Regions from separate parts of the Kocuria sp. ICS0012 genome, predicted to be linked through region 2. Evidence: riboswitches for the same ligand, from Rfam matches in the RefSeq annotation. Region 2 holds a riboswitch; the other holds the start of a gene.
The links. A riboswitch is a leader RNA that binds a small molecule or an ion and turns the genes downstream of it on or off. The one in region 2 is predicted to bind S-adenosylmethionine.
Positions count from the first base shown of each region.

Region 1 (4,207 bases), on a different contig from region 2:
GAACTGACCGCGCCAGCACGCCCGGGCGATCCGGCGGCCCGCGATCACCGCGAGGCCGAACGGGATCAGCGTGAGCCCTAGAGGCACGAGCGTGACCGTCCCGCCACCGTCCAGCGACAGGCCCTGGATGGCTTGGATCGTGAGGGGCACGCAGTGCGCGAGCAACCAGACCTGACCGGCGAGCTGCAGGCTCCCGCCCGCGCCCAGGGTCGCGAAGCCCCCCGCAGCCCATACCGCACCCAGGAGCACGGTGCCCAGCAACAGGCCCACCAAGGCCACCGCGAGCAGCTCGATCACGCCCTGCAGCGCGAGCGGCATGGGCAGTCCCGGGGAGTCGTCCGGTTCGGGGCGGGGCACGTCGGCGGCGCGCACGGGGGACGAACCGTGCGACGTGAAGCGGTCGCGTACGCCCGAGACCACGCCGGGCAGTGAGGGAAGTTTCATCACCGGACATCTTTTCACGTTCACCCGCGCACCACGGGCAGCGAAGTTAGCCCGGACTTCACCTGCGGGCCACCCCCGGGTGACTCCCCCGTGAGGCGCCGGGCCCACAGTGGGAACCGTGAGAATTGCATTGGTGGCCGAACAGTTCCTCCCCCACGTCAACGGTGTCACTCATTCGGTGATCCGCGTCCTGGAACACCTGCGGGATCACGGGCACGAGGCCATGGTGATCGCCCCCTCCTACGAGAAGACCCTGTTCCTGGGCTCGGTGGACCACGTGGACGGCGTGCGGATCGAGCGCATCCCGTCCCTGCCGCTCGCGGGCTATCCCGAGGTCCGCGTGGCGAGCTGCACCGTGAGTCGCATGCAGCGCATCCTGGCCCGCTTCGCCCCGGACGTGGTGCACGTGGCGTCCCCGTTCGTGCTCGGGTGGCAGGCCATCCAGGCCGCCAAGGGTTTGGGTCTGCCGTGCGTGGCCGTGTACCAGACGGACGTGCCCGGTTACGCCGCACGCTACGGTGCATCCGTGCTGGAGACCGCCATGTGGTCCCACGTGCGTGCGATGCACAACAGTGCGACCCTCACGCTCGCTCCCTCCACGGCGTCGATCAGCCAGCTCCACGAGCACGGCGTCCAGCGGGTGCACATGTGGCGCCGCGGAGTGGACACGAGCCGGTTCCGTCCCGCGCTGCGCGATCACGCGTGGCGCGAGCGCGTGGGCGGCGGCAAGCGACTCGTGGGATACGTGGGGCGGTTGGCCCCCGAGAAGCAGGTCGCGGACCTCGCCGCGATCGACGCCCTGCCGGACACCCGGCTCGTGATCATCGGTTCCGGTCCCGGGAAGGAGTCGCTGCGCTCGGTATTGCCCAACGCGCACTTCGAGGGCTTCCTCACGGGCACCGAACTCGCCACGGCCATGGCGTCGCTGGACGTGTTCGTGCACCCCGGTGAGCACGAGACGTTCTGCCAGACCATCCAGGAAGCCATGGCCTCGGGGGTCCCAGTGGTGGCCGTGGGCCGCGGCGGTCCCCTGGACCTCGTGGACTCCTCGCGTAACGGGTGGCTCTACGCCCCGGGTGACCTGGCCGGGTTGCGCGAGCGCGTCCGGGACCTCGCGGGCGACGACGCCAAACGCCTCGCCTTCGCGCGCACCGCCCACCAGTGCGTGCAGGAGCGCACGTGGGGTGCTGTGTGCGAGCAGTTGCTGGGCCACTACGAGCGCGCTCGCACGGTCACCTCCCGGATGCGCGGCACGCGCCGCAGCGACCTGCGCACCCCATGAGAACCGCCGCCGGGTGCCAGATGTTACTCAACAGAAGCTTGGTTAAGTTTTGATGACATTCTCGGTCCGCGCCTGGCTGGTCCCCCGAATCCACGGATAGGCTCGAAGCAGCTTCACGAGATGCGCCCGCGCAACGACAAGGACGTCACCGCGCGCCCAGAGCTCCAACTCGGCGTACGCCAACCCTCGGTTCAGGGGTGGATTGGATGACGAAGCGGCCGGGGCCACACGTGTGGTTCCGGCAAGCGACCGGAAAAATCAGAGGCCCGACATCATGAACACGACAACCCAGAAATCCCACCCCGACACCCGCGAACAGTGGGTGGACGTCACCGTTCAGGCGGACCCCGCCCGGCACGTGGTGTCCATCACGGGATCGGACGGTCACGAGCACGAGTACTTCGCGGACGACGCCCGTGAGGTCGCACTCGCCGCACAGCACACACGGGGGCGCGGCCAGTGGTGCGCCAAGTACAGCCGACTCCTGGTCCCCGGGGCCTCCCGGGTGACCGGCGGGGTGTCCTTCTACAAGCTGGAGCCGATGCCCGCGTAGTCCACGCGCACACGGTCACCGCGACCGCGAACTCCACGAACGGTGCGGCCCGGGTCCGAACGGATCCGGGCCACACGCGTGTGTCGAGCGCTTCTCTGCGCTCCCGCCCGGTTCTCAGTGGGCGGTCGTGTCCCGGTCCTGGGCGATCAGCTCGGCGGCGCGTTCACCGCTCATGAAGACCGTGATGTTCGGGTTCACCGTCACGAGCTCGGGCATCACCGAGGCGTCTGCCACGCGCAATCCGCTCACGCCCTTGACGATTGCATCCAGCAGGAACGCCGTGCGCCCGGTGATGAGCACGTACAGCATGAGCCCGATCGCCAGGATGATGTTCAGCTCGGAAAGCCGCCGGATGCCCTTGTCCACGCCCAAGACGCACGAAGCCACCGCCATGAGGATCCCCAGGGCGGTCAGTGCCGACGGCACCGCCAGGTTTTCGGGGACGGCGAACAGGTAGCGCAGTCCGAAGTTCAACTGGACCACCCCGATCCCCAGGGACGTGGCCACCCCGAAGATGGTCCCCAGCAGCGCCGCGGTGTCCACGGCGTCGCCGGCGGCACCGTGGATCCGGCACCCGATCAGGGGGTAGAGAGCGGAGCGGATGCTCAGCGGCATGCCGAAGCGGTAGGCGAAGTAGCCGAATGCCATGCCCATCAGGGCGTACATGGCCCACCCCGTGAACAGGTTGAACTGGGGTTTCGCATGGTCCGGGCCCATCTTGATCGTGCCGTGCCTGCTGTCCGCGACCAGGATCACGAACACGATCGCGAGAGCGGCCGTGAGGATGTAGAACCACCCCAGCCGGGAGGCGACCCACGCGACCACGCCGCCGATCACGGCGTCGGCGTGCTCGGGTGCCTCCGTGGCCCAGGCGGACAGCGAGACAAGCAGGGTTGCCGCGGCCACGAAGACCCGCCAGTTGACGGGCAACCGGGGTGGCGCAGAGCGAGGGGCCCGGACGGGGCGGGCGGATCCGCGACGGGCGACGAGCCCGGGCGTGGGTGACGGATGGACGAGGAATCGTGTGTGGTCACGTCGGGGATGCGGGTCGGACGTCGGACGACCCGGGGTTGAGGCGCCTTACTACCAGCCGTTAGTCATGGCACGCCACCTCACTGTAGGGGAGGGCCGCGCAGCAGCCGAATGCAGCCGCGCGGCCCCACGAGCACACCCCCGTTCGCCCGGGGCGGCACTGTCAGCCCAGCAGCTTGGCCACGAGGGCGCTCGCGAACTCCTCGGAGACGTCCCCGTAGTTCAGGGAGAAGTCCTCGTCCACGAGCGGGGGCAGCAGCCCCGAGCACAGCACCGTGGCGCGCGCGTACAGCCCCGGCAGGGCGGCACCGATGGGCACGGAGAGCAACCGCAGCTCGGGATCGTAGCTGACCAACGCCGTGCCGGTGTCCCGCGCCGCGAGGTGCTTGCCGAGCCCCGAGGACACGGGACGGGCGTGACCCGAGACCACGTCCTCCGCGGTGCGGTAGGCGTAGCGCGTCTTGTGGTGGTGGTTGATCCGGTACAGCCCCGCCTGGTTGCGGTCGTCCGTGGCCTCCCACGTGGCGTCCGCGGGCACGAAGCGTTCCGCGACCCCGTTGTACTGCATCTCCTTCAGGGGCAGCCCGGCGACGACCGAGGACAACGGGGGCAGGGTGTCGAGCATGACGGGCCCGGCGTCGTAGACCACGTCGCACAGCCCCTCGGGCAGCAGCTTGCTCAGCGCGTCGAGGTCCACATCCTGGAGCATGGTGGTCGCGTGGTCCTCCGGGGACAGCACCACGACCTCACCACCCTGGGCCCCGACCGCCTGCGTCACGGCGTCCTCTTGGTCGGTCTTCCACCCGCCCGTGAGCAGGATGGAGCCGTCCACGAGCTGGGTCAGGGCCGGGGAGCACACCTGCCAGCGGCGCACCGTCCAGTTCTCGTCCCGGATC
Region 1 covers NZ_LZMM01000071.1:41,168-45,374, forward strand. The annotation lists gene A5728_RS11420 (DUF6350 family protein) at 1-444, opposite strand, end outside; gene A5728_RS11425 (glycosyltransferase family 1 protein) at 563-1,726, shown strand; SAM riboswitch class IV at 1,838-1,980, shown strand; gene A5728_RS11430 (hypothetical protein) at 2,001-2,279, shown strand; gene A5728_RS11435 (BCCT family transporter) at 2,394-3,209, opposite strand; gene A5728_RS11440 (hypothetical protein) at 3,475-4,207, opposite strand, start outside.
Region 1: another riboswitch for S-adenosylmethionine. It lies ahead of A5728_RS11430 (hypothetical protein); the one in region 2 lies ahead of A5728_RS04950 (MetQ/NlpA family ABC transporter substrate-binding protein).

Region 2 (4,207 bases):
GGGTGCGGCGCTCACGCGATACTGGGGTCATGACTTCCTCCACCGGCATGACCCCCGATCTCGACTCCGCCACCCGGCAGGCCCCCCGGCGCCTCGTGATCCTGGGGTCCACGGGATCCATCGGGACGCAGGCGCTCGACGTCGTGTCCGAGGCCGCGGGGCTGCGCCGGCCCGTCTCGGATGCCACCCACGAGCCCTTCGAGGTCGTGGCGCTCGCCGCGGGCGCGGGTCACCTCGAGCTGCTCGCGCAGCAGGCCGTGACGTTCGGTGTCCGTGCGGTGGGCACGAGCGGTACGGCGGACGACGCCACCCGGTTGCGTGAGCTGATTGCGGACCGGTCACGCGCGGCGTCGTCGGCGGCACCCGAGGTCCTGTATGGGCCGGACGCTGCAACCCGGATCGCGCAGTGGGAGGGTTCGGACCTCGTGCTGAACGGGATCACCGGGAGCATCGGGCTCGCACCCACCCTGGCGGCGCTGGGAGCGGGTCGGCGGGTGGCGCTCGCGAACAAGGAGTCCCTGATCGCGGGCGGTCCGCTCGTGTTGCGCGCCGCGGCGGACACGGGCCTCCAGGACGCGCTGATCCCCGTGGACTCCGAACACTCGGCGATCGCCCAGGCCCTGCGCTCCGGGACGGCCTCCGAGGTGCGCCGGCTCGTGCTCACGGCGTCCGGCGGACCGTTCCGCGGCATGACGCGCGAGCAGCTCACGCGCGTGACACCCGAACAGGCCCTGCAGCACCCCACGTGGGACATGGGGGTCATGGTCACCACGAACTCCGCGACCATGGTCAACAAGGCACTGGAGGTGCTCGAGGCGAGCCTACTGTTCGACGTCCCCCTGGACCGGATCGACGTCACGGTGCATCCGCAATCGGTCGTGCACTCCATGGTGGAGTTCGTGGACGGATCCACCCTGGCGCAGGCGTCCCCGCCGGACATGCGCCTGCCCATCGCGCTCGGAATCGGCTGGCCCCACCGCGTGACCGGCGCCGCCGCGGGGTGCGACTGGACCCGGGCCGCACAGTGGACGTTCGAACCGCTCGATTCGCAGGCGTTCCCCGCCGTGGAGCTCATGAAGCACGCGGGTTCGCGCGGCGGGACGTGGCCCGCGGTGTTCAACGCCGCCAACGAGCAGGCCGTGCACGCGTTCCACCGCGGGGCGCTCGGCTTCATGCAGATCGTGGACATGGTCGAGCGTGTGCTGGAGGATCACGACGGCGTCACGCGGCCCACCCTCGAGGACGTCCTGGGGGCGGAGGAGTGGGCCCGGGCCCGCGCGGACGAACGTATCGCCGGGATGGCATAGGGCCCTTCCGGCGGTCGCCGGCCCATGGCAGGGCCGTGCTAAAATTCCGAGTGGATGACGAGATCCGGCGCGTAGCTCTGGCTGGCCGGACGGCAACCCTCTCCCGTAGCGGGGTGCCCCAGATGACCATCCGGTCGCGGTTGCAACAGATCACGGCAAGTGCGGTTCCCCGGAAATCAGCACGTACCCGTCCCTGTGCCCTCATCCAGGGGGGACTGTTCGCCCCGCGAGTCCCCGTCACAGACCCCTGGAAAGGCATGATCATGCGAACCAAGCGTTTGATTCCCGTCGTGTTGGCCACCACCCTGGGCCTCACCCTCACCGCGTGCGGCGGCGGCTCCGACAACTCGGACCCGGCCGCGGACGGCAAGATCACCGTCGGGATCGTGGGCTCGACCCCTGTGCAGGACGCGTTGAAGCAGGTCGCCGCGGACAACGACATCACGGTCGAGTACGTGGACTTCAGTGACTACAGCCAGCCGAACCCCGCTCTGAAGAGCGGTGACATCGACATGAACTGGTTCCAGCACATCGCGTACCTCGCCGATTACAACAACAACTCCGGGGACACCATCACTCCCGTGGGCTCCACGTCCATCTTCCCGCTGGGGCTGTACTCCAAGAGCGTGAAATCCGTGGGTGACTTCAAGCAGGGTGACGAGATCGCCGTGCCGAACGACTCGATCAACCTGTCCCGCGCCCTGAACCTCTTGCACCAGCAGGGTCTCGTGGAGTTCACCAAGGACACGATCGCCCCCACTGAGCAGGACATCGACACCGCCAAGTCCAAGGTCACGGTCCGCCCGGTGTCCGCCGAGCAGACCGTGCTGTCCATGGACTCCGTGGCCGCCTCCGTGGTCAACAACGACTTCCTGGACCGCGCGAACATCGATCCCAAGTCCGCGCTGGCTCAGGACGATCCCACCGCGGACAGTGCCAAGGTGTACGACAACCTCTTCGCCGCGACCGAGGCGAACGCGGACAACGAGACCCTGAAGAAGGTCGCGAGCTTCTATTACGACGACAAGGTCCAGGACGCGGAGAAGACCGAGACCAAGGGCACCGCGGTGCCCACCAAGGTGGACCAGCAGGAGCTCAAGGACTTGCTGGCCCGCTACTCGCAGGACCTCAAGGAGCAGACCAAGTGAGCCCGTCCGCCACGGCGGACACCCTGGTCAGTTTCCGGGACGTGAGCAAGGTCTTCGTCACGGGGTCCAAACGCCGCCCGCGCACCGTGACCGCGGTGGACTCCGTGGACCTGGACATCCGCCGCGGTGAGATCTTCGCGGTGATCGGCTACTCGGGGGCGGGCAAGTCCACCCTCGTGCGGCTGATCAACGGCCTGGAACCGATCTCGTCCGGGACGCTCGAGGTCGCCGGTAACCGTGTGGACGGGCGCAGCGAGTCCCAGCTGGCGCCCATCCGCCGCAAGATCGGGATGATCTTCCAGCAGTTCAACCTGTTCACGTCACGCACCGTGGCGGGCAACATCGAGTACCCGCTCAAGCGTGCCGGGTGGAAGCCCGAGGAACGCAAGGCGCGGGTCGCGGAACTGTTGGAGTTCGTGGGCTTGACCGAGCGCGCCGGGAACTACCCCGAGCAGCTCTCGGGTGGTCAGAAGCAGCGCGTGGGGATCGCCCGCGCGCTCGCGAGCAATCCCGAACTGCTGCTCGCGGACGAGTCCACCTCGGCGTTGGACCCGGAGACCACCCAGGAGGTCCTGGGTCTGCTCAAGCGCGTCAACCGTGAGCTGGGGATCACCATCGTGTTGATCACCCACGAGATGGACGTGGTGCGGGCCACCGCGGACCGCGTGGCCGTGATGGACAGCGGTCGGGTGGTGGAGACCGGGACCACCGCGGAGGTCTTCGCCCACCCGCGGGCGCAGACCACGCGCAAGTTCGTCTCCTCGGTCACGCGCACCGTGCCGCGCGCGGACGAGATCGAGAAGCTGCGCCGGGAACACCCCGGGCGGCTCGTGCTGGTGGACGTCACCGACCAGAACCGGATCGGGGACGTGCTCTCGGACGCCGCCCGTGACGGTGTCAGCTTCAACATTGCCTTCGGGGGGATCTCCATCCTGCAGTCACAGTCCTTCGGAACGCTCACGCTGTCCCTGACCGGTTCGGACGAGTCCGTGGACCGCGCCGTCGAGAGTCTGCGCGCCGTCACCACGGTGCGGGAGGTGAGTGAGTGATGGAGTGGTCTGCTCTGGGCCCGCAGTTGTTGGACGCAACCGGGCAGACGCTGTATATGGTCTCCGTGACCCTCGTGCTGGCCGGGCTCATCGGCCTGGCCGTGGGCATGGGGCTCTACGTGACCCGGCGGGGCAGCATCCTGGAGAACGGTCCACTGTTCACCGCGCTGAACCTCCTGGTGAACTTCGTGCGTCCCATCCCGTTCATCATCCTGCTGGCCGCCCTGGGTCAGGTCACGGAATCGGTCGTGGGCACGCGCCTGGGCCCCAACGCCGCGATCTTCACCATGACCATCGGCGCTACGTTCGCGGTGGCCCGCATCGTGGAGCAGAACCTCATGACGGTGGATCCCGGGGTGATCGAGGCCGCGCGGTCCATGGGGGTCTCGCGCTGGAAGATCATCACCACGGTGATCCTTCCGGAGGCGCTCGGCCCGCTCGTGCTGGGGTACACGTTCCTGGTCATCGGCATCACGGACATGTCCGCGATGGCCGGTGCGATCGGTGCCGGCGGTCTGGGTGACTTCGCGTTGCGCCTGGGCTACCAACGCTTCAACGACCAGGTCACGTGGGCCGCGGTGATCGTGATCATCATCCTGGTCCAGCTCGTACAGTTCTTCGGCAACTGGCTCGCGCGCAGGATCATGCGCCGCTGACGCTCACGCGCCCCGTACCATGGCGACGCCGCCCCCGGAACATTCCG
Region 2 covers NZ_LZMM01000033.1:93,854-98,060, reverse strand. The annotation lists gene dxr (1-deoxy-D-xylulose-5-phosphate reductoisomerase) at 48-1,307, shown strand; SAM riboswitch class IV at 1,361-1,475, shown strand; gene A5728_RS04950 (MetQ/NlpA family ABC transporter substrate-binding protein) at 1,571-2,455, shown strand; gene A5728_RS04945 (methionine ABC transporter ATP-binding protein) at 2,452-3,504, shown strand; gene A5728_RS04940 (methionine ABC transporter permease) at 3,504-4,160, shown strand.